One region of the Lysinibacillus sp. FSL K6-1151 genome, then DNA from elsewhere that is predicted to be linked to it. Evidence: riboswitches for the same ligand, from Rfam matches in the RefSeq annotation. Region 1 holds a riboswitch; each other region holds the start of a gene.
The links. Region 1 has a riboswitch for cobalamin ahead of nikA (nickel ABC transporter substrate-binding protein). Riboswitches for the same ligand answer to the same signal wherever they lie in the genome.

Region 1 (7,644 bases):
TTCGCAGATGAAAAGATTGTAGAAATCACGGAGCTAACTAAATGTAGACGAGATACAGAGGGTATCTTACAGCATAATTTTTCTGAAAGTATGAAGGCAATTGAGGCTCTAAAAAACCATCCAATCCGTCAAAACAAGTTGATTCATCAAGCAGTTCAAACTGTGACAACGCAAGATTTTGAACGACATAGTGAATTTGCTCAGCGTCAAAAAATCCAGCAGCAAGCGTTAGCGTTACCGCTATTCCCAACAACAACAATCGGAAGCTTCCCACAATCCGATGAGGTGAAAAGGAATCGTAATGCTTGGCGTAAAAAACAATTATCGAATGAAGCCTACGAAGCATTTATAGAGCAGGAAACAAAACGCTGGATTACGATACAAGAGGAACTAGATATCGATGTACTCGTTCACGGTGAATTTGAGCGTACAGACATGGTCGAATACTTTGGTGAAAAGCTGACTGGCTTTGCCTTTACAAAAAAAGCATGGGTCGTTTCCTATGGCTCACGCTGTGTTAAGCCACCGATCATTTATGGAGATGTAGCGTGGTCTTCAGCAATAACTGTAAAAGAGTCAGCCTATGCTCAAAGCTTAACAAAGCGCTTTGTAAAAGGTATGCTGACAGGACCAGTGACGATATTAAATTGGTCCTTTGTACGAGACGATCTGTCACGTAAAGATGTCGCTTATCAAATTGCATTAGCACTTCGCAAAGAGGTTGAGGCACTCGAAAACGCAGGTATTTCAATTATTCAAGTGGATGAGCCAGCTCTAAGAGAAGGTTTACCGCTACGAAAAGAAGAATGGGGAGCTTACTTAGAATGGGCTGTTAATTCCTTTAAGCTGGCTACAGCTAGTGTCAAAGATGAAACACAAATCCATACACATATGTGCTACTGCGAATTTAACGATTTCATCGAACCGATTAGTGCACTTGATGCAGACGTGATTTCCATTGAAACATCAAGAAGTCACGGGGAGCTCATTACATCACTGCAAGGGCAACCTTATCAAAAGGGCATTGGCTTAGGCGTTTATGATATTCATAGTCCTCGTGTGCCAAGCAATGAAGAAATGCTAACTATTATGAGAGATAGTTTACAGGTGTTAGATCCCCATCAATTTTGGGTGAACCCAGATTGTGGTTTAAAAACAAGAAAAGAAACTGAAACTGTTGCAGCTTTAGCTAATATGGTTGCTGCAACGAAAACATTACGCCAGGAAGTACAACCATCTATCTCGAGATAACGACATCATTTTATAAATCTACTACAACTACTACATCTTCTCTCCGAAATACAACAAAGACCAGGAAAAAAATGGACCTGGTCTTTTGTTGTTTCATTCTTTTAAGATTTTTATTATATTCAGAAAATAAAATTGACGTGAACAATCGAGCATGTTATGTTTATAACGAATTTCATAGCGATCATTACAAGTTTGAGTGAAAAAGACTTTCATTCAATTAAAAGGAAAATGGGTGTAAATCCCATGCTGTCCCGCAGCTGTAAATGAGGAGTTTTGTTTCAAATACCACTAAGTGATTACTTGGGAAGGTGAAGCAAAATCATGATTCATGAGCCAGAATGCCTGCTTGTAAGGAGATTCATTGATGATCTACGAAAGATAGGGAGATGGATGGAGGCTTACTCATTGTAAGTTTTTCTGTCCTTATTCTTTTTTAGAATAAGGTTTTTTTAGTTTGATTCAGCAAATGTTTTTGTAGTAGCACATACAGAAGACTTCTTTTTCTGAAGAAGATAAATAGTCAATGGCTGTTTAAATGCCCTCTGAACGTCAAGAAGCACCACGTCCTGTGGCAATGTCGGTGTGTCTAAAGCCTCTAGCTGATATCACAAACTTTGAAAAGGTGTCTGCACAATGCAAATCAACTTCTACTCGTTAGCTCGAAAAATTTGAACGCATTGTTGATACCTTCTTTCCATCTATCTATAACTAGATTCATTTGTACCACGAATAGAGATAGGAGACAGAAAATGAGATTGACTAAGTATGTACTTCCCTTCATCCTTGTGTTAACTTTCAGCGTACTTGCTGGTTGTACAAGCACAGATCAAGAAAAGGGAGAGACAGGAACACAGCAAACAAATGAAAAAATGATAACAATTGGGTGGCCATTAGATGTCGGCCCATTGAACCCCCATACATATTTACCCAATCAAATGACCGCACAAGCGATGGTCTATGAATCCTTGGTGGAATACAACGACGATGGAACTGTTAGCCCAAAGCTAGCAGAAAGCTGGGACATATCAGAAGATAAAACGACTTATACTTTTCATTTAAGAAAAGATGTTAAGTATTCAGACGGAACTGCGTTTAATGCAGATAATGTGATTCGTAATTTCAATGCAGTATTAGCGGATCGGGAAATGCATTCTTGGATGGGTATGGTCAACCATATGAAAGAGGTTGTGAAAGTGGATGATTTTACAATTCGCTTGCAATTAGATGAACCTTATTATCCTGTCTTAAACGAGCTTGCCTTTGTAAGACCATTCCGTTTTTTAGGGGATAATGGATTCCCAGCCGGAGATGCGACACAAGATTCGATCAAGGCACCTATTGGAACAGGTCCATGGGTATTAACCGAGTACAAAAAAGATGAATATGCTTTATTTAGTCGCAATGAAAACTATTGGGGAGAAAAGCCTCTCGTAGAACAAATTAAAGTTAAAATTATCCCAGATTCAGAATCGATTTCATTAGCATTTGAAAACGAGGAATTAGATTTAATTTATGGTCGTGGCATCATTAGTTTAGATAACTATACGTATTTAAAAGATAGCAGTAAATACAAAACCGCTACCTCTGAGCCTTTGTCTACGAAAGCGTTACTCTTCAATACTCAGTCGGGTCCGTTAGCCGAATTAAAGGTTCGTCAGGCCATTCAATATGCTATCAATAAGGAACAAATGGTTGACAGTATTACACATGGTACAGAAAAAGTGGCTAACACATTATTTTGGGATGCCATTCCTTATGCCAATATAGAGTTAGCGCCAATCTTATATAATCCTGAAAAAGCGCAGCAACTACTAGATGAGGCAGGATGGACGTTACAGAAGGGCGAAAAAATTCGTTCGAAAAACGGGCAACCATTATCATTAGATTTAATCTACATCGCAACAGATGCAATCCAAAAGCCAATGGCGGAATTAATGCAAGGTGAACTAGCAAAAATAGGGGTACAGTTGAATTTAGAAGGTGCGGATGTGATGGTCGGTCTTCAAAAATTAATGGATGATCAGGTGGATATTAATTTCTGGCGTACAAACGGACCACCAACCGACCCACATAGCTTTGCAAATGAGTCAGCTACGCCAAATGCTAGTGGTGTTTATGAGGCAAAATTAGGCTTACCTAACGCCACAGACATCGATACGAAAATCCATCAATTATTAGTGGGAACAGATGAAGAGGAACGAGTGCAGCTTTACACGGATATTTTATCCATATTCCATGATCAAGCACTTTTCTATCCTATCTCTTACGAAACAAATAATGTAATTTATCAACCATATATGAAGGATTTTGCTCCACGTGCATCTGAATATGATATTCCCTATGCACAAATGGATAAAGAGTAATAAAAAAGAGAGAGTATGTCTTGCAAAGACAGCTCTCTCTTTATCATAGGAGTGAGTAGGAAGTGACAGCATGTATGAATCGACATGGATGTTTTGTTTAAAAAGAATTTTGACTTTGCCGTTTGTCTTACTAGGAGTTTCCATCCTAACCTTTGTATTTATTCGTTTTGTACCGATAGAGCCTGCTGAGGTCATCCTACGATTGGCAAGAGTTGCTCCAACCGAGGAAGCTGTTCAGGCATTACGCGAAGAACTAGGGACGGACAAACCTTTCGTTCTTCAATATTTGCTATGGGGAAAAGGCGTTTTACAGTTAGATTTTGGTACATCCTTTGTGAGTAAATTACCAGTAGCACATGAGCTATTCGCGAAATTACCTGCAACCATTGAATTAGCTCTTGCCGCATTTGTCCTCATTTTAGTATTCAGTATACCATTAGGGACTATGAGTGCATTGTCTAAGTATGCCATCATCGATAAAATCATTAGATTCTTTAGCATATTGAGCGTATCCATTCCAACATTTTGGTTAGGTTTCCTACTGCTCTATCTATTTAGCTTAAAATTAGGGCTCTTTCCGACAAACGGAAAGGGTACACTCGCTCATTTAGTTTTACCAGCCTTCGCACTAGCATTGCCAACCATTGGTCTGTTCATCCAGTTTATTCGTTCCACTATCCAGGAAGAATTACAGCAACAATATGTTCAATATGCGCAGCTAAGAGGATTAAAAAATTCTGTAATCCTCATACGTCATGTGTTACGAAATGCTGCCATACCTTTGACTTCCTTATTAGGTATGACGCTCGGTAGTTTACTAGGTGGAGCTGTAATTGTGGAGCAAGTTTTTAGTTGGCCAGGACTCGGTAGGTATTTAATCGAATCCATTACGAACAGGGATTACCCCGTTGTACAATGCTATGTATTGATTATTGCTGTGATCTATGTGTTGACCAATCTATGCACAGATGTATTGCATCGTCTATTGGACCCTCATCTGATGATGAAGGACAGGAGAGATTAACATGAAGCGATTACGAAAAAGAAGAGATCCTATTCTAGGGTTATTTAGCTTATCCCTCCTTGTAATCATTGTCTTACTGGGATTGTTTGCACCCATTTTAATGCCACATGATCCGTTAGCTGTCGATATAACTAAGAAATTTTTAGCCCCTTCCTGGGATTACCCATTCGGTACAGATCACTTAGGAAGATGCGTCTTTTCTCGCATGCTTTTAGGTATTCGCTATTCATTAGGATCAGCACTCTTCATTCAAGTCGTTGCTATTGTTTTAGCTGTCCTACTTGGTGCCTTTGTAGCGTTGAAAAGAGGTATAATCGATGTGGTATTTATTCGAATATGTGATGTTTTATTAGCTTTTCCGACACTGGTACTTGCATTTGGACTTTTAGGTGTATTAGGCCCTAGCTTAAAAAATGTTTTAATAGCCCTTATTTTTACACAGCTTATTTATTACTCCAGAATGGTTCGAAGTTTATGTATTGGGATGAATGAAAAAGACTTTATTCAAGCTGCTAGGATTACTGGCACTACAGGCATTAAATTAATCATTCATCATTATATCCCTAACATACTGCCAGCTATTGTCACGATTGTGGCGTTAGATATCGGGAAAGTCATTTTAGAAATCGCTGGCTTTTCCTTTATAGGTCTGGGCGTGCAGGCGCCGATTCCAGAATGGGGCATGATGGTAAATGAAGGGAAACAATATATCCGTCAGCATCCCGATTTAATGCTTTATCCTGGGCTTGCCATTGTCCTAGTGGTGTTATTGTTTAATCATTTAGCCAATCGTTTAAAGAAGTTTGATTCGTGAGGGGTGAAGTTATGGAGAAGGTTTTAGAAGTGAAAGATTTAAACGTCAAAATTGGGGAGAAAAATGTATTATCCACTATCAATCTGACAGCCTATAAAGGGCGTGTCTTAGGAATCATAGGAGAAAGTGGTAGTGGCAAGACCATGCTTTGCCATGCCATCATGCAAACATTACCGTCTATCGCACAGGTGACACAAGGGGAAGTTCTTTATCAGCAGGAAAATTTAATGAATGTTTCAGCTACTAAATTAAGAGCATATCGTGGGCGGCATCTTTCGATGATTTTGCAAAATCCATCCGCTGCCTTCGATCGTATCCAAACGATTGAAGGCCATTTCAGAGAAACATTAAAGGCACACTTTAAGCTGACCAAAAAAGAAATGAGACAAATAGCTCTTGATGCCTTACATAAAGTGCATTTACCAAATCCAGAGCAGCTTTTACACTATTATCCTTTTCAGTTGAGTGGTGGCATGCTACAGCGAGTGATGATTGCCTTATCATTGGCGCTACAAGCCTCCCTCTATATTGCTGATGAACCAACGACAGCTCTTGATACGATCAATCAAAAACAAGTATTAACACTATTTGATCGTATTCGCGTAGAAACAGAAGCTGCCATACTTCTTGTTACACATGATTTAGGTGTTATTGCTGAACTAGCTGACGATGTGGCTGTTATGTATCAAGGAAAAATCATTGAGCAAACGAATGTCTATGATTTCTTTGATGCACCTCAGCATGCCTATACAAAGAAACTATTACAAGCAAGAATGCTATTTTAGAGGTGAAAAAATGACGCTGCTAGACGTGAAAAATATTGATATGCATTACGCTCAAAGACCATTTCTATTCCAGCGTAAGCAGGAAGTTCCCGTATTACAGAAGGTGTCATTCTCACTTCAGGAGGGGGAATGTCTAGGAATAGTCGGTCAAAGTGGTTCAGGAAAAAGCACATTAGGTCGTATTATTTTAGGAATCGAACGACCAACAAACGGGGAGTTGCTCTTTCAAGGTGTCAATTTATACGAAGCACCAAGCAAGCATAAAAAAAGAATACGTAGAGATTTACAGGCAGTTTTTCAAAATAGCTATCATTCATTTAATCCGAAGCAGACGATTTTTGAAATACTCGAAGAACCGTTTCTGAATTTCGAGCATTTTAGCAAAACAGAGCGACAACATAAAGTAAGGGAATTACTAGACTGTGTAGAGTTAGAGAGGGCAATGGCTCAAAACTATCCTTCGCAGCTTAGTGGGGGGCAACAGCAACGAGTCAACATCGCTAGAGCTCTTGCGCTAAAGCCAAAATTAATTGTCTTAGATGAAGCGATTAGCAGTCTTGATATGATTTTACAGAAGAAGATTATACAGTTACTACAAACACTTCAAAAAGAGCGACAGCTTGCTTACATTTTCATTTCGCATGATTTACAGGCAACACGTTTTATGTCAGACCGTATCCTTGTCATGCAGCATGGTCGGCTAGTGGAGGAGATTGGAAAGGATGGAGCATATCAGCATCCCGCTTCACAACAATTATATCATGCTATTTTGCCTTCACACCCGCGAGAAAGAAAACATAAAACGAAATGATCATAATATAGAAAACACGTATACAGTGGTCATGGAGGTATGGGCTGGTAATGATAGAGGCCAGTTGGATTACCTCATTTGCTCCAAACATTAGTAAGAGTCATCTATTAAAGAAACGCCATTTTGCATTAGAATGGCGTTTTTCTTTTTATTAATAATATTAATTAACAAATTAACTTTATTGATATTTTCATTGAATAAATTAATTTTATTATTTACTTTTTTAAATTATTTGGTATATAATCAATTTAACTTAAAGGAAGGAGTTCACTATGGCTTATCAAGTAATCACAAATTGTCCTGTCTGCAGTAAAACATTGAAAATTACGAAGTTACAGTGTTCTCATTGTCAAACGACGATTGAAAATGAGTTTGAATTGTCGAAGCTAGCATCCTTATCACAGGATCAGCTTCATTTTGTGGAAGTATTTTTAACATGTCGAGGGAATATTAAGGAAGTAGAAAAGGAACTGGGCATTTCGTACCCAACTGTGCGAGGCAAGCTAAATGACATTATCTCATCCCTTGGCTATGTCCAAAAGAAGAAAAATGAAGTAGACGAGAAAAAAATTGTAAGCATGTTGGAAAATGGCGAA
Region 2 (7,644 bases), 1.2 Mb from region 1:
CTAAATTGACTTCACTCATTCTAGAATTCCCTAAATAACTACTGGTATATCAACGCTTTTGACGAATGTTTTTCTTTATTTCAATAACATCTTATCAATTTGTATGAACCCCTGCAAAACTTGCCTATTGTTTCTAAGCGAATTTTACGCTAAGCTAATGTGCGGACTTACTTCAAGAAGCGTATGTAATGACTGATTTTGGCTATTAAATTCATAGATTCTGTTACGTCAAAAAAAGTCTTTTAACTTTTAAAAAAGAAGTTCATTTATTGATAGAAGGGGTGAAAGGGATGGCTTGGGAGGTTTTTAGTATTATTGGAACAATTGCCTTTGCTATTTCTGGGGCAATCATTGCCATGGAAGAAGAATACGATTTATTCGGTGTATATATACTCGGTATTGTCACTGCTTTTGGTGGAGGAGCTATTCGAAATTTACTCATCGGACTGCCTGTCACAACCTTATGGGGACAGGATATGATGTTTCAAATTGCACTAGCTGCGATTACGATATTTTTTATCTTCCCGCATCATCTGATTCAGCATTGGCATCGTTGGGGCAACTTCACAGATGCCATTGGCTTATCCGCATTCGCTATTCAAGGTGCACTCTATGCAGTGAAGCTAGATATGCCAATTAGCGCAGTCGTTGTAGCTGCTGTTTTAACAGGTTCAGGTGGTGGTATTGTGCGAGATTTATTAGCTAGACGGAAGCCGCTAGTTCTCCGTGATGAAGTCTATGGTGTTTGGGCTGCTCTCGCAGGGCTTGTTATCGGATTTGAAGTTTTGACTGGAGACATTTTCCTTTATGTATTATTTGCAGTGATTACAGCATTACGCATTCTTTCCTATATGATGAAGTGGCGTTTGCCTTTGCGTAAGTTGAATCGGGCATAGATACTGTAATTGATAAAAAAATGAATAAGCGCAAAGAGTTCATTAACTATTTGCGCTTATTTGTTATTCAGTAACTATTTAGCCAAAAGATTCATGGCTTCTTCTAATGTCACCATATTTTTCATCATAGAACAAGCGGCATCTAAAAGAGGAAAGGCTAGAGCAGCACCAGAGCCTTCGCCTAATCGCATGTTCATATGCAGCATTGGCTCTACACCAAGTAATGATGCGGCAATTTTAGCCCCTGGTTCCTCTGAAGCATGGGAAGGTATGATAAAGTCTTTTACTTTCGGTTCAATTTGATAAGCAATAAGCGCAGCAATAGTCGAAATAAAACCATCAATAATAACAGGTTTTCGGTGACTTGCGGCAGCCAGCATGATACCAGCCATAGCCCCTATCTCTAGCCCTCCAACTTTAGCTAGAACATCAATGATATCGTTAGGATTGGGGTTGTTGAGAGTAATTGCTTTTTCAATTACTGCTGCTTTATGAGCAATCCCTCCTTGACCAACTCCTGCGCCAAACCCTGTTATTTCAATAGGGTCATAGCCAGTCAAAGCAGCTAATATGGCAGTGCTCGGCGTTGTATTACCAATGCCCATTTCACCTGTTCCAAGTAGGTTGGCTCCTTTTGTGATTTCATCTGTTGCCACATGAATCCCCACTTCAATGGATTGAATAGCCTCTTCTCTTGACATAGCAGGGCCCTGTGCCATGTTATCTGTGCCATGTTTAATTTTATGAATGATAACACCTGCATCAAGCGGAATATCTTCTTTTACCCCAACATCTACTGTTACTACCTTTGCATTGGTAATGCCCGCAATCGCACAAACGCCTGTACCTCCCTTAGGAAAATTTAATGTTTGAAAGACCGTAACATCTTGTGGATTCGTTGTTATGCCTTCCTCACAAACGCCATGATCTGCTGCACAGACAATCATCACTTTTTTATCGACCATTGGATATAATTGTCCTGTTATGCCTGAAAGCTGTACGGCAAGTGATTCTAGTTTCCCCAAGCTACCTGGGGGCTTACAAAGCGCATCAATTCGCTTTCTAGCTTGGTCCATACTATTCATATCAGCCTCTTGGATATTTTGAATCGTGTCTTGTAATAATTGCATTATTGTTTCTCCTCTCGTTCTACATGAAGACAAAATAAAAAGTCTGTAGTTTATTGTCATGACAAATAAACTACAGACTTTTCCATCATCTATATACTTCCGAAGCAAGTAGGCAGGTCTCCTGGCTCAAGCTCAACATATCATCGTGCCTTCCCAGCGATTCGCTAGTGGCATTTACGATGACACTCCCTTATACAGTGGCGGGTCCGCTAAAGTTTTTCACTTTATTCCCTATTCTCCCTATTGGGCACCTAATGCTTTTATTAAACTATTTATAATCTACGACAGCGTATTTTTTCTGTCAATATTAGAATACTCGCCTTGTACCATTTCTTCGGTTACCTATTCTTTTTCTATTTCGCTTAGCAATGTTGAGCCTAATAATAGGACCGCTCCTATTATTTGTAGAAGCGTCATTTTTTCACCTATAATCATCGTGGAAATTACTAATGATGTCAGTGGATCAATATAGCTAAGAATGGCTATACTTTGTCCTTTTAACTGTGACATGCCTAAAAAGAACAATAAAAATCCAACCCCTGCATGGACAATGCCTAATGTAATTAAGAATAGGACTGACTCAAAACTGATTTTCATGACCTGAAATCCTGTAGTTCCAAGTAGATAGAAGCTAAGGAAAAATGCTGCTAAAGAAAGTTGAATCATTGTATTTTCTGGTTCCTTTAAGCCGCATATAAATTTATTTGTCAATGTTAGCGCTGTGTAAAAGCATGCCGCGATAAGACCGTAGACAATGCCTATAAAATGCTCACTGTCCCCAGTGCCTTGACTTTGGACAATCAAATATAGTCCGATAAGAGCCACACAGACATACATTATTTTTCTGCCAACTAGCTTCTCTTTTAAAATAATTGGAGATAAGCAGATAACGAGTACTGGTGCAAAATAATAACTCAATGCAGCATTGGCAATCGTTGTTGCTTTATAAGCCTGAAATAAAAAAATCCAGTTCCCACACAAGGCGATACTAGAAAGTATTAATTTCCACTTATTTTTTATAATCTCTAATTTCGAAAAATTCCCCTTTTTATAAATAAAAATCACTACTAAAAAACAAGCACCTATTAAACTCATCCAAAAAGCAATTTCACTTGAAGTTAACGGAATATACTTGGCAAAAACACCAACTGCTCCAAAAATAATCATGGATAATACAAATGCTAATTTTCCGCTCATTACAAATACCTACTTTCTACGTATAAAGTATTAACCTATACAGTAGAATCTATTGAAAATGAGCAAACTGTTATTGTATGCCTAAACAGTAGATTCTACTGTAAAGACATTGTTGGGGGTGCTATTGAACAAAACATACAAAATCCCTCCTTCACCTACATAATTGTAACATATTTCTGAAAATTAAAGAGTAAGTTTTATAAAGAAAGGGGTCACTAATCCCTTCATACTATTATGAGTATGTACAATATAAGGTAGGTCATAAATTTTCTTTGAGGAGGAGTTAGGATGAATGCAAGAGAATTGAGAAATGCCATTGCGGAGACTTGTGAAAATTATGATAGTCACTACGCTCAGTTAGTGAAACCAATCAATCAGTTATTAATGAATGTCGATGCTAGTATAAGTAACGAAACAGCGAATATAATCATCGAAAATTTGAAGTTATATTATAGCGGGGATAAATACATGACGGAATGTCACTTCGATGAGAGTGAAAATTTCTTAAAAGATGGTCTTGAACTTCTTCAAAAGGGGGATCTTGCGAATGGTGCTTTACAAATATATGGTGCTGGTTTAAATTTTTCCAGTTATGCTTTAAAGGTTCGTGGGCAAAAAAATGTGAATCCGTATATTAACTTTGAAAAAAATTTCAGCCTCATCATGAACACACTCCGAAAATAAGTATATAAAAAAGGTGATGTCAATGATAGAAACAGCCACTTTGAAAAGCGAGAGGTTGATTTCCGTTCCAGCGTCCTTTCAGGGGGCGTCCGATGATGAGCCGCTTCACTCACTGCGTTCGCTCCAAGGTCCCCTCTGTGACGCTAAATCCCCTAGGAGTGACACTGGCTCCACTCCAATCAACCATATGTAAAAGTGGCTTTTCCTTCTCTTTCATACGAACCGTAGTGAACAAAATAGCCCATTATTTGTCTGATGAGAGAAAGGATAGCCCTTTATTTTCAATGTGAAGAAGTGGTAAGTAACAACACCCCTCCATAAAGAGTAGTGAATACCTTTGCTAAAAAGGTACCATTTTTATGCATTGGAATGGAAGGCTACTTGACTCCCGTGGGATAGTGAGACAGGCGAGCCTCTGCACGGAGGAAGCGGCTCGGCGCTCGCCCACAGGAAAGCAAGTAGCCTGCAACGGAAATCCATTTTCACCCTTCACAAAAATGCTATGGATGGTTTTATTTTTCATTATGTCATTTATTTAAATTCTAATTCCCCATCGTAAGCTAGCATGCCGCCTTCAAGATTTGTTACATCAAATCCTTGCGCTTCTAAATAAGCACATGCATTAGCAGAACGAGCACCAGCCTTACAAACAACAATATATGGCTTTTCTACGTCTAATTCCTCTAAACGTTCCGGGATTGTCCCAAGGGCAATGTGCTTGGCACCAGGAATCATGCCGTGTGCTACTTCATCCTCTTCACGTACATCAATAATATATAGGTCCTCATTTGCATCTAATCGTTCTAGTAATTGTGTTGTTTCCATTGATTTCATGAACTTTTTTCCTCCAAAATTTCAAATTCCACTTACATTATAGCTTGTAACAAAAAAAACAGCCAGTGTGGTGAACACAAGCTGTTTAACAATTTTTTATCCTTCTGTCTCTAAAAACTCTATTTGTTTTGCTGGAACGAATGTAGAAATGGCGTGCTTGTAGATTAGGTGCTGCTTATTTTCAGCATCCATTAATAAAACTGTAAAATTGTCATATGATTTCACAGTCCCTTTTAACTGAAATCCATTTAACAGAAATACAGTTACAAAAACACTGTTTTTACGTAGTTGGTTCAAGAACGTATCTTGCAAGTTGATTGATTTCATCAAATAGCCTCCCCACTAACTTTCTACCTCTTCACTCCTATAGTAGCATGTTCTACCAATTTATCAATTAGTAATTTTTAGAAATTTTTCTTAATTATTATAATTGTTCATCCGTCGTAATAAAATGGACATCCATTTTATTGCGAAAATAGGTAAGTTGTCTTTTTGCATAGCGGCGTGAATTTTGTTTTAAGCTATCAATAGCTTCTTCGAGGGTACATTTGCCATCCAAATAATCATACAATTCCTTATAGCCAATTGCTTGTATGGACTGCACATTTCGAATATTTTGCTGCCATAAACCTTTGACTTCTTCTAAAAGGCCATTGTCCATCATTAAATCAACACGACGGTTAATGCGGTCATAAAGCACTTCACGGGTCATATTTTGACCTAACCCCAAAATGACATGCTTATAAAGAGGTACTTCCCCTCGGTTTTGTGCTTCAGCTGCTTTGGATACACCGCTTAATTCCAGCATTTCTAATGCACGAATGACACGACGCGTATTGTTTGGATGAATCGTCTCCGCTGTTTGAGGGTCTAGTTGTTTTAATTTATCATGCATTGCCTCAGGGCCAAGCTTTGCTAATTCATCATAGTAGGCTTTTCGTGCTTCCTCATCAACTTTCTCATCAGTAAATTGGAAATCATAGAGGACCGCTTGTACATATAAGCCTGAGCCACCTACTATAATGGGTAATTTTTGTCGAGATTGGATTTCTGCAATTTTTGCTCGGACTAATTTTTGATAATCCGCTACTGAAAAAGATTCTGTCGGCTCTAAAAAACTGAGTAGATGGTGTGGTACGCCCTCCATCTCTTCTTCCTTAATTTTAGCAGTCCCAATATCGAGTCCTTTATAAATTTGCATGGAGTCGCCATTAATGACTTCACCGTTATATTTTTTCGCCAGTTCAATGCTTAAAGCTGTTTTACCAGAGGCAGTTGGTCCTACAATCGCTACGACCTCTGCCTGCTGTAATTTAGTTTCTATCATATTTTTCTAACCACCGTAATAATACTTGAAAGACCGCTTCTTGGTTGTCTTCATTTAAAATTTCATGCCGTTTGTCCTCAAATAAATAAACCGTTACATCTTTTACTCCTACTGTTGCCAATTGTTCAGCAACTGTGTAAACGCCCAGCCCCTGTTCGCCAACCGGGTCTTTACTTCCGCTTATCAAGAGAATGGGAAGATTTTTTCTCATTTTTGCTAATTCTTTTTTACGATTAAGTGTTGCAAAGCCCGTTGTTAAATCGACAAAAAATTGATTGGTTGGAATAAAGCCACAATATGGGTCATCTATATACTTCTGCACCTCTTGTTGGACAGAACATAGCCAGTCATAGGCCGTCTTTGGATTTGGAAACTGTTTATTAAAGCTACCAAAACTCAATTGATTTAGCAGCTTACTTTCAGTTTCTTTCCCTAGCCCCTTAGCTAATACCTTGGCTACGATATTTCCAACAGCATGCAGAGCTGTCACATTTCCCGTACCACAGAGAATAACATTGTCTACTTGTTCACCATACAGTTGAATATATCGTCTAGTAATGAATGACCCCATACTATGACCAAAAATAATGAATGGTACATTTGCATAAGGTGCATGTAATTGCGTGACCACTTCATGGGCATCTTCTACCACACGCTCAAAACCGTTCTTTTCAGCAAAAAAACCTAACGTGCCATTATAGGCCGCCGTTTCACCATGACCACGATGATCGTGCATCGTCACAGCATAGCCTGCCGCATTGAGTGTTTTAGCAAATGTTAAATAGCGACCACTGTGCTCTGCCATACCATGCAAAATGTGAATATGACCAATACATGGCGTTGTGGGCTCCAATGTTCGAGTAAAGACAAAATGTCCATCCGACATTTGAATATAACGCTCCATCCCTTACTCCCCTTTTTTCACAAAATTTGTTGCATCCTTAATGGCTTGCTCTAATTCAGCCATATACTTGTGTTTTTGTTCCTCCGTATAATTCAAGTGTTGTTGCATCACTTGAATTACTTGCTGCTTATAAAGCTTGACAGCCTCAATATCGAAGTAAAGCAAGCCTGTACGACGAATAAAGAAGTCGCTCGGTGTATAGACCATTTCCTCTTCCATGCCATACAGTAGCATAGCGTGTAAAGCTAGAGGCATTGTACTGCCATGTTCATGTAAAAATTTAACACGATTAAATAATCCATCTACATTTGTGCCATACTTTTGTACAAGCTGTTTGGCTTCATCATAATTTAAGCCGTATTGTACACCTTCTCGTGCTTTATAAGCCATATAGTCAGGGAAATTAATCGCGTTGATTCCTTTTGCACCAGACAGTGAGAGCTCACGTGTTAAACAAGCACTTGCATGCTTATAGCGACGAGCTTTTACAATTTTATCGACAATTGTTTCAGCCATTTGACGATAGCCTGTAAGCTTACCGCCAGCGATTGTCATTAAACCACTTGGCGCTGTCCATATTTCATCTTTCCTTGAAATTTCAGAAGGGTCCTTTCCTTTTTCATAAATGAGCGGGCGTACTCCTGCCCAGGATGATTCAATCGTTTCTCTTGT
Region 3 (7,644 bases), 200 kb from region 1:
ATGCTTAATACATTCTCCTATACAGGAGCATTTTCAGTGGCAGCTGCTCTAGGAGGCGCCATGAAAACAACAAGTGTGGATGTAGCTAAACGCAGTCTTGCCAAAACCATTGAGCAATTCAGTGTGAATCAAATTGATTATGAAGCACAGGATATTAAAGTAATGGACGTTTTCCATTATTTTAAATATGCGCAGCGTCACGCCTTACAATTTGATCTTGTTGTATTAGACCCACCTAGCTTTGCCCGTACGAGGCAAATGACATTTTCAACAGCAAAGGACTACCCTAAATTACTGAAGGATGCCATTGCTATTACCGCTAAAAATGGCATCATTGTCGCTTCCACAAATAATGCTAGCTTTGGGATGAAAAAGTTCAAAGGCTTTATTGACCAAGCATTTAAAGAAACCCGTACACGCTATAAAATTGTAGAGGAATACGGTTTACCAAAGGATTTCCGTGTTTCACGTGAATACCCTGAATTTAATTATTTGAAGGTCGTCTTTATTCAAAAAATGGACTAACAGGAATTCAAGACAGAATCATTTCTTTATGATTCTGTCTTTTTATATAAAAAAGTGACCTAAGAAATTCATTTCTTAAGTCACCTCTGAATACTACTTATAGATAGTTCACAAACCAATCGCGAATATATTCAAGTCGATTGATTCTTAAAGTTGGTTTTCCGCTCCTTGACAGTTCATGATTGGACTCAGGGAAGCGCACGAATTTTGTTTCTTTTTTACGATGCTTTAAGGCGATAAATAATTGCTCCGCCTGCTCAATTGGACAGCGATAGTCTTTTTCAGCGTGTAAAATGAGCAATGGTGTTTCGATATTATTGACATATTTCAGCGGTGAATGATGCCAAAGCTTTTCGATATCGTCAAGTCCCGCAAGAATTTGCCAATCTGTAAAGTAATACCCAATATCACTGACACCGTAAAAGCTAATCCAGTTCGAAATAGAGCGCTGCGTCACAGCTGCTTTAAAGCGATTCGTCTGGCCAACAATCCAGTTGGTCATAAAGCCGCCATAGCTCCCACCTGTCACTCCAAGACGGTCTGCATCAATAAAATCATAGTGCTCCAGCACATAGTCCACAGCCGCCATTAGATCCTCATAATCATTGCCACCATAATCACCACGCACTGCATCAACAAACGTTTGACCATAGCCATGACTGCCACGTGGGTTCGTATATAGCACCGCAAATCCTTGTGCAGCTAGAATTTGGAACTCATTAAAATAAGTATTGGCATACATCGCATGTGGCCCGCCATGAATTTCAAGCACTAGAGGATATTTTTTCCCTTCCTCATAACCAACTGGCTTCATGATCCAACCATTTACCTTCCAGCCCTCTGCTCCCTCAAATTCAATGGCTTCTGGAACAGCTAATGCTCTCGTCTTTAAAAATTCTTCATTGATGGACGTCAGCTGTTCTTTTTCACCCGTTTTTAGGTTGACGAAAAATAAATCGCCAGGATTCGTCGTTGTACTAATGGCTACGACTGCTTGATCATGTTGTGCATCAAGTGAAAAACCATAGACATATTGATCATCGTGAATAGCTGGATAGATTTCACCATCTATATTTCCGAAATAAATCGCAGCATTACCGTGATCTGTTACTTGGAAGTAGAAGCTATGATTATCATTCAACCATTGAACACGTGGTGACACCACACCTTGAAGAAAATCGCCGATTGCAAAATCCCCAATAGGGGCGTCAAATTCACTTGTTACACATGTCAGCAGATTTTGTTGCAAATCATAGAGCCATAGCTTTGCTTGTGTAGCATTTTCAAATTCTCTTTCACTACCTATGAAAGAGATGAAGCGACTGTTTGGAGACCATGACGTTTGGTAATACATACCTGTTCCCTCTGTTAACGGACGCGCTTGCTTTGTTTCTACATCTAATAAATAGATATCGCTCTTAAATGAAAAATCTGTATCCTCTGCGACATCAGCTAAGTACGTCATATATTGACCATCAGGTGACCATGTACCAAGATGGACATGATTGTTTCCTTTCGTCACTTGCTCTAACTCGCCCGATTCTAAATGGACGATCGCAATTTGACTAAACTGCTCCATATCCAAAAAACCTGCAGCATCCGATTTATGTTTCATCTTGTCTATTTCTAGAGGCTTTAGTTCTTTTTCTTCTTTCTTTTCATCCGTTACCTTATCCAAAATCGTTTCATCTTTACCTAGCTTGATAGAAAAGGCCATTTTCTTGCCGCATGGTGACCACACAGGTGATGTCACACCATTTTTACAATATGTCACCTGCTTTGCCTCTCCGCCTGCTTTTGAAAGAACATAAATTTGCGACTTGCCTGTTCTAGTGGATAAAAACGCAACTTGACTACCATCAGGTGACCATATAGGAGAACTTATTCTATCCTCCCCAAATGTCCATTGCTGTGGTGTTTTGTTCTTCAGGTTTATGTAAAACAAATTCGAGACATAATCTTTTTTCTTCTCATCAATACGTGTCTCAACATAAACTACCTCAGTCCCGTCAGGTGAGAGCTGTGGATCGGCTACTGATTTCAAGTGGTAAAGATCTTCTGGTTGAATCCCTTGTTTCGATGTCATGTTCTTGCTCCTTTGTATTGTCATTTTCTGTACTCTACTACAATACTTCGACACCCTAAGTAATATTCCTGCTAGTTAATTGATTTTTTTACTAATTCCCAATATTCGGTTGATTTTGTTCTGCGATAAAATTTAAAAAAGGGTTCATTCGGACGAGCATGTTCCTTATAAAGGTTCATCATTTGTAGCAAAAAATCTTCAATGTGCTCGACACCTACCTTTTTCGCAAATAACATGCCCGCCTGCGCCTTTGCCCCCATCGGTACAGCGCCTAAATAAACATCAAAGCTCTCCTGCTGATAAACGAGTCCAATATCATCATAGACTGCATTGTAGCAGGCTGACGCACAGCCATTGATGTTAACACGTACTCTTGCAGGTACCTCGATCCCCTCTAAAGCATGATAAAGCTGTTCGGTTATCGGAGCAGCCTCCATCTTTTCACCATCACAAAAATCACAGGCCTTCATCGCGATGATGGGTCCTGATGGTGCAACATAAAGACCCACTTCTCGTAAGGCTTGCATAGCCTCTGTCACGGCACTCGTTGGAATGGACACTAAAATACTATAGGAGGCCGAATACTTAATCGCCCCCTTTTCGCCAGCAACCTCTGCTATTTTTTGAAATTGTGCAGGCGTATAATGCTTATTAATAATACCTGGGCTGACAGCTAAGCGTGTAAATTCGCCATGACGATTAAGTGTTTCAAATGTTTGATCTGGTACGTTTTTCTGAAATGCATTCATTGATATCGCTCCTTATGAAAAAGGAGCTAGCACAATGCTAGCTCGGAATTTTAAAAGTTATCAGGATAGAAGCCCTTCGCTAAAATTTCAATAGCCTCTGCCGCACGAACGCCTTCAGACGCAGCTGACAGTGGCAGGATGACAAAGCGATCATTTTTAACAGCTTCCATCTCCTTTAATGCTGGATCATTTTTTAAGAATTGAATCTTTTGTTCGGCCGTTGTTTCACCATAATCGATCACGACAACTACCTCGGGATTACGGTCTACCGCATCTTCCTTCGACACGGTTGTCCAGCCTGATTCCACATCACCAAAAATATTTTGACCACCAGCGATTGATACTAGTTCATTCATAAAGTTTTGACCAGCTGTAAAGACATCCTTTTCACCGCTATCAAATACGAGAACACGTAATTTCTCACTATCTTTTGGTAATTTAGCTTGAATTGCCTCCACATCTTGCGTCATTTGCTCAATTAAGGCTTCTCCACGATCCTCAATACGGAAAATTTTTGCGATATTACGAATATCAGTGAAAATATCCTCTAGTGTTGGCTTTGTCATATTGGAAGCCGTATGTAAATACGTATGAATGCCTAACTCCTCAAGCTCTTCCGGTGTTCCAACACCCTTTTCACCAAAGCCACTCTTCCAGCCTGCATATAAGAAATCAGCCTCGGCATCAATTACTTGCTCCTTCGTTGGGTATTGATCAGAAAGCACAGGCACTTTATCGTATGCTTCTTGTAGGGGCTCGTAGATTTTATCATCTAAGTAAGCTGTGCCTACCATGGAATCCTCTAAGCCTAGCGCTAGCATAATCTCTGTCACATGCTGATTTAAACTAATCGCTTTTGTAGGTGCTTCCTTATATGTTTGAGTTGTTTCATTATTGTCAATGGTTACTTCCGTTGCTGCCTCAGATGGCTCAACCTTCTCATCTTGCGCTGCTGATTCAGATTTGTCCTTTGCATTACAAGCCCCTAAAACAGCGACCAAGGCAATGACCATCACCAGCCATAAACTTTTCCATTTCTTCATGTCCTTTTCTCCTTTGTTGTTCATCTATAGAAAGAAATCAAAGACTTCTTTGCTACCAGGATTCGTGGGAAGGGCATAAAAAAACCCTCTTGTCGCCAAGAGAGTAGCATAGTGAAAAAACGGTACATTACCTTTATCACTATCCCCATCCTCGTGGTTCTTAGTCAAAAAACACATACTGGCAGGTATCCTGGCTTAGGTTCATCATCTATACGCCTTCCCATAGTTAAACTACAGTGGCATGCTGTACAGACTCCCCATTTACAGTTGCGGGACAGCATCGGAATTGCACCGATTTCCCTTTTAAGCAAATGACAAATGCCATTTGCACCAATACGTTCTATAATGGTTAATACTATTGATAGACTAGCAGAAGAAAATTTGTAGCTCAATCAGTAGTATGTTGCTAAATATATAATCATCATTATATTAGCACTATTTCGACAAAAATACGAACTATTTTACAAGAAATATATAGGCTAGTATTCTGTTACAATGAAAAGATAGCTATAGATAGAAACGAGGATATGTTATGTACAAAACAATTGGTGTACTTGCGCATGTGGATGCAGGTAAAACAACCTTCTCTGAGCAAGTACTTTTTCATACACAAAGCATTCAAGCTCGTGGTCGAGTGGATCATCAGGATACCTTTCTCGATCATCATGAGCTAGAGCGCAAGCGTGGTATTACCATTTTTGCCGAGCAAGGTCGCATGAACATAGGCGACGATACATACACGTTGATTGATACACCAGGGCATGTCGACTTCTCCCCTGAGATGGAGCGCGCCATTCGTGTGATGGATTATGCCATTGTTATCATTAGTGCGGTCGAGGGCGTACAGGGTCATACGGAAACCGTGTGGCAGCTTTTACGCAAATACCATGTCCCAACATTCTTCTTTATCAATAAAATTGATCGCGAAGGAGCCAATGTGGAGGCCGTTATGACACAGCTCCGCAAGGATTGTTCCCAGCAGGTGCTGTTCGTCGATGAACCGCTTCGTACTGATTATGTTTCAAGCGGCATCATGGAATGGTTGGCTGAGCGTAATGAAGAGCTGCTCAATGCCTTTTTGAATGAGTCATTGGAGCATGAGCAATGTCTTACTCAGCTACAGACCATGATTCAAAAGGAATGTGCCTTCCCCTGCTTTACAGGGTCTGCCCTAAAGGATGAGGGCATCAAGGAATTGCTTGCCCAGCTCCCTCTATTAACAGACACCCATTTTGAAGTGAATGCACCGTTTGAGGGGGAGGTTTTTAAAATTCGTCATGACGGCCACCAGCGTTTAACATTTATGAAGGCTGTCAAGGGCGTTTTACATGTTCGGGATGAATTTTCGTTTGAAGAAGTGACAGAAAAAGTGACTGAAATTCGCCTCTATAATGGCAGTCGCTTTGATACCGTCCAACAGGTTGAAGCGGGAGAGATTTTTGCTGTTAAAGGACTTAGTCAGGCCAATATTGGAGACCGCATCGGCACTACTATGCTGTCACAGCCCTATGAGCTTGTCCCAACGCTACAGGCAAAGGTTCAATATGAGGGCCATCAGCATATCAAGGAAGTGTTACAAATTTTCCGTTTACTAGAAGCAGAAGAGCCTTCCTTACGTGTGGTTTGGCAGGAAAAGTTCCAGGAAATCCATGTGCACATTATGGGCGTTATTCAGTTGGAGGTACTGATAGAAGTGTTAATGAAGCGTTTTTCATTAACGGTCTCCTTTGGCGAGCCCCAAATTTTATATATGGAAACCATTGCGACGACGGTGACAGGCTATGGTCATTTTGAGCCCCTCAAGCATTATGCAGAAGTTCATTTACTAATGGAGCCCAATCCGCGAGGAGTAGGTAATACATTTAGCAATGCCTGCCATGCGGATCATTTATCGGTAGGCAACCAACGCCTTGTTGAAAAGCACCTGTTTGAGCGTGATCACCATGGCTTACTCACAGGCTTCCCTCTGACAGATATTCATTTTACACTGCTAACAGGTCGCGGACATAATGAACATACATCGGGCGGCGATTTCCGAGAAGCTAGTTTCCGTGCGCTACGTCAAGGACTTGAGCAAGCACAGAACATCCTGCTTGAACCTTATTATCGCTTTAAAATGAAGGCTTCGAACGACTTTATCGGCCGCATGATGAGCGACATACAGCAAGCTGCTGGCACATTCGATGACCCCATCTTATCCGAAACAGATGTTGTGCTAACGGGACGAGCGCCCGTCGCCACCCTAATGAGCTATAGCACAACCTTTGCGGCCTATACCAATGGTAAGGGCGCACTCACACTCCAATTTGATGGCTATGATGTGTGTCATAATGCCGAGGAAATTATTTCGCACATTGGCTACGATAAAAATGCCGACCCAGAATACAGCTCCTCCAGCATCTTTTGTGCGAAGGGCAAAGGATATTCTGTTCCTTGGCACGAGGCACAAGCAGCCATGCATTGTCTGTAAGTAGGTAATCCTGCCCGCGCGAAGCCGTTTGCTTGCGCGGGTGTTTACTTGCTTTGAGCGAGAATATTTACCCTGTTTGCGCGAGTATTCCTTGCTGGAGCGAGAGTATTTCATCTGCTTCCGCGAGTATTCCCCGCTCGAACGAGAGTATTTCATCTCCTTCCGCGAGTATTCGCTGCTTGAGCGAGAGTATTTCATCTGCTTCCGCGAGTATTCGCTGCTCGAACAAGAGTATTTACCCCCTACCCTTCAAATAAATAAAAACAAGCCCTCCGTTTGATGGAGGGCTTGAGTTTATAATGCGCCTACTGCTTTCTTTGTAGAACTGTGCACAAGGTATGCAGGCTCGACAATCACGTAGTCATGCGTGTTTGTGAAATCAACTAGCACTTTACCAGGATAACTTTTTAAAATTTGCAGTTGATCAATTAATTGCAGCAATAGCTCGTGACCGTTGCCGCGTGGATGCCAGTTGAAATGGTAATCATTTAATGCCTGAACCGCTTCAATAAATTGGGCGTATTCCTGCTGCACAAAGGCTATTAACTTATCATGTTGAGGCGCTAAATCATGGATATATGTTTCATAAAAACGCATCACGATCGAGCATAATACATCATTGACACGCGCTGCACTTAAAACAGGCTTTGGCTTCAGTGACAGACGGTCAAGGTTGGGCTTGGCACGAGTGGAATCAATGCGTGTAATTAAATGGTATGGCTCCCCGTTAACCTCATAGACAATCGGGTTAGTCGGCATATACATCATAAA
Region 4 (7,644 bases), 1.9 Mb from region 1:
ATCGTAATTTCATTTAATACAATGGCCGTTTCCTCTTTTTTATGCCAGCCCATCGGTGTCATCTCTAATAACGCCGGCACAAGCTCTTCTGCAAGCGGTAAAGTATAGGTTACACGTTCTACTATAACTTCACTAAAGCTATCTTTAAAACGGGCAACAATTTGTTCATTAGAGTATGTTTCCTTGCTCGAATCTGCATATAATTGGGCACGCAGTTCCTGTAAATAGCCGCTTTGTGGTACAACCTTTACAAGACAGCCATCTGGGGCAAGAAGACGCTTAAATTCCTCATAATTTGCGGGCGATAAAATATTTAATATTGCATCAAAGCTTTCTTGCGCAAATGGACTTTTGGCTAAATCACCTACACACCAAATTTGTTGTGGATAATGACGTGTTGCTGCCAATATGCCCTCTTTTGCTATATCGATACCAACACCGATGCCATTGTCTATGTCTGTCATAATACGAGCTAAATGTGATCCTTCTCCACAGCCAGTATCAAGCACTGTTTTTGCAGAGGCTATAAGCTTACTAATTTTTTCTTCTACAGCATCATAAATCCCACTATCAATCACTGCCTTACGAGATTCAAAAAGACTTTTGCTATATTTAGAAGCAGCGCTATGTGTCAGCATGTTGACATAGCCCTGCTTAGCTATATCAAAAGAATGGTTAGCAGGACAAACCAATCTTCCCTGCTCATAGACATGCATCGATTGCTGACATACAGGACAAGCAAATAGTGTGATAGATTGCTCCATTAATGCTGCCGCTATCGCACGTTTAGATAATGCTCCCATTTCTATGCCTCCTTCTGTTCATTCGGTGAAACGAGGGCAAATCGCTCCCATTTACGGCTTTTCCATCTAAAGTATACGATAATTGCACGTACCCATTCATCTGCTGAAATAGCTAGCCATATTCCAACCAAGCCCCAATCCAATATAAATACAAATAAATAACCAAGCGGAAGACTCATACAAACCATCGATAGAAAACCAATCTTCACAGGAAATCTGGCATCTCCAGAAGCACGTAAAGAGTTAATGACAACGATATTCATTGTACGGCCAGTCTCTAGCAAAATACTGAGGGCTAACACGGATGCTCCAATAGTAATGACATCTGGATTATCGGTAAAAACATGCATGAGTGGTTTGCGGAAAATCGTAACGACTGCAACCATAATAATCGTAAAAACAAATGCCGCACGGACACTTATCCATAGTTGATGGTATGCCTCATCCTTCTTCCCTGCCCCCACATGACGTCCGATAATAATAGCTGTTCCTGTACCAATGGCAATCGCAAATAAATACGTAAACATCGAAATATTCATAGCATATTGTCGTGCTGCCAGTGTTTCTGCTCCTAAATATGTCGCATAATATAAAAAGACAATCTGACAAAACTGATAAAGTACCTGCTCAAAGGCAGAAGGTAAACCAATGTTTAATATTTTCCTTACATATTCCTTAGAATAATCAAAATAATAGTGTAGCTTCACGCGTACTTCCATCACTTGATAGAGCAACCAGAAAAACACTAGTACAGCTAATCCCCGACTAATGACCGAAGAAATAGCCGCTCCTTTTACACCAAGCTCTGGTAAACCTAAATTCCCAAAAATCAGACCATAGTTTAGCACAACATGCAAGATATTCATGCCAAGTGATACATACATCGTTTGCTTCGTCCAACCATGTACACGAATAATTGCAGCAAGTGCATTAATAATAGCCTGTAGAAAAATAAAACTCCCGATGATAACTAAATAACTTTGTGCATAGTGAAGTACTTCTCCCTGCAAGTTCATCATAGTCATTAAATGTTTTGCAAAGAAGAAAAATAGAATACTCATTAACAGTCCAACAACCAAATTCATTGTGACAGCTAAAGCCGATATTTTCGCTGCTTCAAAAAAACGTCTTGAACCTAAATACTGTGAAACGACAATGGATGCACCATTCCCTACCACTTCAAGAATCAAGATCGCAATATGGATATATTGATTGGCTGCACCTACTCCGGATACAGCATTATCTGATAAAGCACTGAGCATAAAAGTATCGGCTAATCCCATTAACATAAATAGAAATACTTCTAAGAAAATAGGCCATGTTAAATGGAATAGACTTAACTTATTTGTCTCTTTCATTGTCTCTGCCAATACTTTCACTTCTCCTATATTTTTCTTAAAAATCTATTGTATCTTATCATAAATTTTCAGACTGTAAAGAGGTTTATAGGAAGACAGCGCTTCCACATAAAAAATCCCTCTCACACAGATATGTGAAAGGGGTCATTGTTATGTTAAGCAATAAGCTTGCAATTGCTCTCGTCTAGCAATAGTTAGGCCAAACTCCTGCTCTAAAAACTTAGTCTTTGAGCCATAATGGTAATCCATAGCATCCAATGCTGCTTGTAAATAGTCTTCTCGAGCAGACATTAATGCATAGAATTGCTGTAATTCTTGCTCATTATATTGATGTTGAATAGCCTGTGCCATTCTGTCTACCATTGGACGTAAATGGATATTCGTGTTTAAATAGTCTTCCATAATCGTCTCCTCAGGTACATCTAAGGCTAGCAAAATAAGAGCTCCCCCTATACCTGTGCGATCCTTACCAACTGCACAATGGTGGACAAGACCCAAATTGTCAGGATTTTGTATGGTTTTCATTAACTCTTTAAAAGAAGGATTATTAAACGGCATCTGTGCATAAAAATCTCGGAACATTTCGGGGCTTACTGCTTTATAAAAATCTCTACCACCAGCATTTGTAGGCATTTCAAATGTATGATTGCCCTTCGCTGGTATTTGAATATATTGAGCGTGTGAGAACATAGGGTTAGGATTATGGTGTGCCTCATTATTATCACGATAATCAAAAATGGTTTTAATCCCTAATGTTTCAAATAGCTCTTTATCCGCCAACGTCATTTTCCCAAGAGCCGCTGAGCGGTAAAATAAACCGTTCTTGACAATGCGCCCATCCCTTGTCCTATATCCCCCCATATCTCGAAAATTATAAACTGCCTCAAATGGAATTATCTTTGTCTCTAACTGTTCCAATTACTACACCTCCTAAAATTATCGAGCACTCTTACTTTTATTTTATAGAACTAACTCAATTAATTCCAATTTTCACACTAGGAAATAACAACCCACATAAAAATGGCTAGCTGTCAGTATACAGCTAGCCTTGAATGGTTTCTTATTTAAATAACTCTGGATAGACAGCCTTTGCTACTAGTTCTACGGCTTCCCCAATACGTGGGCCAGGTCGATTAGAGATATCTGTATCAAGAGTCTGTACTGCTTTATTTTGAACTGCTGTCACTGTATTCCATCCATCACGTGCAAGTATTTCACCTATTGGATCCTCTGTGTAGTTTACTGTCGTTAAAATAACATCTGGGTTTTTCACTATGACATCTTCCTCAGAAACTTGTGCCCAGCTGCTCAAGTCAGAAAAAACATTCTTAACATTGGCTGCATCTAGTATTTCTTGCTGGAAAGTACCAGAGCCTGCTGTATAAATATCGGGCTTAGGACTAATTTCTAAATAAACATTTTTCGGTGCTTTTACTTCCTTCACCTTTGCTTTAACGTCAGCTAATTTCGCTTTAATCTCTTCGTTTACTTCATTTCCTTTATCTGCAACACCCATTACAGCTGCGATCTGTTCGATGTCACCATAAACATCATCGAATGTAGCTGCTGATTGAATAACAAACACTTTGATTCCAGCATCTTCAAGTGGTTTCATTGCTTCCTTATCACCAATCGTATAAGCTATAACAACATCTGGCTTCAACGCTATGATTCGTTCACTGTTAAAATTCACAGAATCAGAAACCCGTTCAATTTTCTGTGCTTCCTCTGGGTAAGTATCATACTCAGTTGCTCCTACGATTTTATCACCAACACCTAGAGCAAATAAAATTTCTGTATTACTTGGTTGCAATGATACAACTGTTTTTGGTACTTCTTTAAACTCTATTTCTACACCGCGATCATCTGTCACTTTGTAGTTTGTTTGCTCTGTTTGTTGTGTATCCTGTGAAGCGTCTTTATTTTTAGTATCTACTGAAGTACCACAACCTGCTAAAATCATTGCAAGGAAGAGTACTGTTAGCCATTGAACATTAAATAATTTCTTCATTATTATTCTCCTTTTTCTTTTTCATCGGATATGATTTACTAATAAATGATATTTCAGCTATCCCTGCTTGTTGATTCATAAAGACAGCCATAACGAAGCAGACATTGGCTAATAGGCCTAAATAATCAAAAAGAATAGCTGGAACCTCTCGTTCTTCCGATACTTTGTGTAATGTACGATATGATTTTTTGGCTTCACTACGGCAAAGATGTAGAGCAGCAGCAGCCTCCGTACCTTGAGGTAAAACAAAGTTTTGTATCTCTTCCTTCACATGACGAACATAAAAATCATAGCGCTCACTTAACCAAGCAAGATCCTCTTCTGTTACAGCTAGTTTTCCACGAACCGAGCCATTGACATGGTAGGCCATAGGTAAAATAACCATTAAATCTTCTACAACAGCTTGTACATCCTCTTTCTTAACTGCAGCTAAAGCAACTCCCAAATGCGTAGTCAGACTGTCTGTTCGAATCTCAAAATCAACCGTCGAAGCTTTTTCACGCATAAATGGATAACAAGAATAACGTGCATCTTTTTTCACTTGCGTTCCCCCCACTTTTCATTATGAAAATTCTTGCATAAAAAAACGCCGCTCCTTTACGCAAAGGAACGACGAAAATAACATAATAATGGCCAAATTAACATGACATAGCCTATGTATTTGCCGTATATCCTCCTAGCTTCCGAGAAGTTTTTATACGTTCAAACAAAGGTCGGTCTCCTGGCTTGTACAGTTCATTACATAAAAAACGAATGTGTGATAAAGTACCTTCCCATCTCTGTTAAGACAGTGGTAAACCTTTATACTAGCTGTACTTACAGTTGCGGAAACAGCTTCGGTTTTTCACCGAATTCCCGATTATGCTTGTTAGCACCTTTATTCTGCAAGAATAATTCACTTGTAAAGCAGTTTATCATATATTAATAGGAAAAAATAGCTGTGCTTTGAATGGATCGTCACCATTTCTAAAGAATAAGATAAACAAAACTGTTTTATAGTATAGTTTCAATTGCCTGTTCAATATCAAGTTGTGAATCTGTTGGTTCAAAGCGTGCAACGGTCTTGCCGTTAGCATCTACTAAAAACTTTGTAAAGTTCCAGCGAATATTACGACCATCTAAAAAGTTTGGGGCAAGTTGAACAATTGCCTCAGCAAGCATTTTTTCCTGCATGCTCGCCTTGCCAAACTCTCGAAAATCCACTTCATGTTTTAAATAATTGAATAATGGGTGGGTAGTCTCTCCATTTACTTGTACAAGCTCAAAAATTGGGAAGGTAACGCCATAATTCACTTTACAAAGATGCGTAGTCTCCTCGCCATCTTCAGGATTTTGATGACCAAATTGATCGCAAGGAAATCCTAGAACGACAAAATTATCTTTCCCATATTTATCATACATTTTTTGTAAGTCATCAAATTGATATGTAAATCGGCATTGATTCGCCGTATTGACAATTAGCATCGTTTTTCCACGATATGTTTCCATGGATAAAATTTCACCATTAGGTTTTCGTACTAAATAATTATAAATGCTCATGTCTTAACCCCTTTTGTTTTTTCATTTATTGTTGACTATTCAATAATTTACCAAATAATTTGCACAAAAAACACCATCTCGTTACGTTGAACGGATGGCTGACTTATACTTCTGTTTAGATTTAACGTCCTGCTCTTCATTAATTAAACGATGGGCAATGTCTAATAACTTTATGTCACTTGTCTCGTCATATAGCTTTTTAAAAGATACAATAATATCATGGCGAATGTGAGTCGGATGCTTCTCATCTAAACAAGTTTGAAATCTCTTTGCTAAATAAGACACCACTAAGTCACTTTGTACTTGACCTGCTAGCCCAATTTTCCAAATAGCTTGTAATGCATTTCGAGCTGTAACGGATCGTTCATCATAAGTCACAGCCCAAATTTTTAAAAAATCCTCCAATACCCTTTCTTCTGGGTCACTTTTTGCGGCTAAGGCGCATAAAATTTGTGCAGCACGTGCACGTGCATGACCATCTTTGTATGTAAGTGCTTGTACAAGCTGTTCCCAGACTGCATATGTCCAATCTACGGGTTCCTGCAGAATTTTTATTAGTTCCTCGTAAGATTCAATATCGCGGTCATGCTCTGTTAGATTATTAAAAAGTTGCAAAATCTCTTTCTCCATAATTTATCCCTACCTTTATTGTTTCAGAACGTAATAAAATTTGATTTATGGTACACTTAACTTAATTTTTTTCTCAAAGAAGGTGAGTTTATGAATAAATTTAATGCTAGGAAAATGATTTTCCGATTGATTGTGATTCTTTCTCTACTTGTAGCTGCCTATTTTGTAATCCCTGTATCCATGCCTATAATACTTGCTGGTGTCAGTGCATTTTTCTTAGAACCCATTGTTATGTTCTTTAAAAGGCGATGGAAAATGTCAAGGAAAATTGTAGTTGCTTTTATATACATAGTGAGTGTTATTGTTATCTCTATTATTTGCTATATATCCATTACACAAATTATGTCGCAAATAATTATATTGTCAAAGCAAGCTCCCTATTATATTTCCAAGCTATCAGATATGTGGCTTCATATGCAAGAAAATATTTCTAAATACACAGAGGACTTTCCACCTGAAGTAAGTGCTTCGCTTCAAAAAACCACTATGGATTTCATAAAGAAAGTTGAAGAATCCTTTTTAAGCTTCTTTAATTATAACAAAGTTTCAGCATTCTTTTCAGAGATTCCAAGCCTATTTATCAGTCTTCTCGTTTATATGATTGCTTTATTCCTATTTATGCTTGATTTGCCCAAATTAAAGGAAATCACTTATAAATATTTAAAGCCTAACACAGCAAAGAAAATAAAAATCATCTTAAATCGTTTAAAAGATGCAACATTCGGTTATATGAAGGCACACTTATTTGTAAGCTTTATCATAGGTGGCGTCACACTTATTGGATTACTATTAATCCAACCGAAATATGCAGTTACGATGACCATTATTATTTGGTTAATAGATATCGTTCCTTTCCTAGGGTCCATTATTATATTAGCCCCATGGGGACTATACCATCTATTAATGGGAAACACAGCTATTGCTGTAAAATTATTCATCCTAGCTGCTATTTTACTTATTATTCGTCGTGTCGTCGAGCCTAAACTAATGGGCGACCACATTGGCTTATCCACTTTGCCAACATTAATTGCCATGTTCATTGGTCTACAGTTATTTGGTATCATCGGTTTACTCGTTGGCCCATTTGTTATCATTTTCTTTATTGCCTTAAAAGAGACAGGTGTCATTAAGCTAAATTTTAAAATTTAATGCACAGTCATTACGCTTCGAGCTTACCTTTAATGCTCCTCTTAAACCACTAGAAATGCAAAATAAGTGTTCATCTCTCCTCGACAAAGGAGGTAGATGAACACTAAAGCAAAATAAAAAAGGTCATCTTTGTATATTTTTTCTCTACAAAGAT

Region 2: linked by a shared signal. The riboswitch ahead of cobT (nicotinate-nucleotide--dimethylbenzimidazole phosphoribosyltransferase) and the one ahead of nikA (nickel ABC transporter substrate-binding protein) in region 1 are both predicted to bind cobalamin.
Region 3: linked by a shared signal. The riboswitch ahead of MHI04_RS10460 (ABC transporter substrate-binding protein) and the one ahead of nikA (nickel ABC transporter substrate-binding protein) in region 1 are both predicted to bind cobalamin.
Region 4: linked by a shared signal. The riboswitch ahead of MHI04_RS20575 (hypothetical protein) and the one ahead of nikA (nickel ABC transporter substrate-binding protein) in region 1 are both predicted to bind cobalamin.

What each region holds. Positions count from the first base shown of each region.
Region 1 is NZ_CP152040.1:2,366,354-2,373,997, forward strand. It holds gene metE (5-methyltetrahydropteroyltriglutamate--homocysteine S-methyltransferase) at 1-1,251, shown strand, start outside; cobalamin riboswitch at 1,423-1,616, shown strand; gene nikA (nickel ABC transporter substrate-binding protein) at 2,001-3,614, shown strand; gene nikB (nickel ABC transporter permease) at 3,685-4,638, shown strand; gene MHI04_RS11505 (ABC transporter permease subunit) at 4,640-5,452, shown strand; gene MHI04_RS11510 (ABC transporter ATP-binding protein) at 5,464-6,237, shown strand; gene MHI04_RS11515 (dipeptide/oligopeptide/nickel ABC transporter ATP-binding protein) at 6,248-7,048, shown strand; gene MHI04_RS11520 (DUF2089 domain-containing protein) at 7,321-7,644, shown strand, end outside.
Region 2 is NZ_CP152040.1:1,213,694-1,221,337, reverse strand. It holds gene MHI04_RS05710 (trimeric intracellular cation channel family protein) at 291-896, shown strand; gene cobT (nicotinate-nucleotide--dimethylbenzimidazole phosphoribosyltransferase) at 971-2,026, opposite strand; cobalamin riboswitch at 2,120-2,296, opposite strand; gene MHI04_RS05700 (DMT family transporter) at 2,369-3,223, opposite strand; gene MHI04_RS05695 (hypothetical protein) at 3,512-3,907, shown strand; gene MHI04_RS05690 (rhodanese-like domain-containing protein) at 4,439-4,741, opposite strand; gene hfq (RNA chaperone Hfq) at 4,838-5,068, opposite strand; gene miaA (tRNA (adenosine(37)-N6)-dimethylallyltransferase MiaA) at 5,166-6,068, opposite strand; gene MHI04_RS05675 (alpha/beta fold hydrolase) at 6,055-6,972, opposite strand; gene MHI04_RS05670 (glycerol-3-phosphate dehydrogenase/oxidase) at 6,976-7,644, opposite strand, start outside.
Region 3 is NZ_CP152040.1:2,162,018-2,169,661, reverse strand. It holds gene MHI04_RS10475 (class I SAM-dependent rRNA methyltransferase) at 1-525, shown strand, start outside; gene MHI04_RS10470 (S9 family peptidase) at 623-2,611, opposite strand; gene MHI04_RS10465 (precorrin-3B methylase) at 2,683-3,360, opposite strand; gene MHI04_RS10460 (ABC transporter substrate-binding protein) at 3,411-4,403, opposite strand; cobalamin riboswitch at 4,566-4,753, opposite strand; gene MHI04_RS10455 (translation factor GTPase family protein) at 4,936-6,873, shown strand; gene MHI04_RS10450 (hypothetical protein) at 6,941-7,102, opposite strand; gene MHI04_RS10445 (hypothetical protein) at 7,168-7,644, opposite strand, start outside.
Region 4 is NZ_CP152040.1:4,256,447-4,264,090, forward strand. It holds gene MHI04_RS20555 (putative RNA methyltransferase) at 1-803, opposite strand, end outside; gene MHI04_RS20560 (MATE family efflux transporter) at 806-2,161, opposite strand; gene MHI04_RS20565 (tyrosine-protein phosphatase) at 2,312-3,079, opposite strand; gene MHI04_RS20570 (ABC transporter substrate-binding protein) at 3,222-4,172, opposite strand; gene MHI04_RS20575 (hypothetical protein) at 4,156-4,713, opposite strand; cobalamin riboswitch at 4,866-5,066, opposite strand; gene MHI04_RS20580 (glutathione peroxidase) at 5,166-5,711, opposite strand; gene MHI04_RS20585 (hypothetical protein) at 5,793-6,341, opposite strand; gene ytvI (sporulation integral membrane protein YtvI) at 6,432-7,490, shown strand.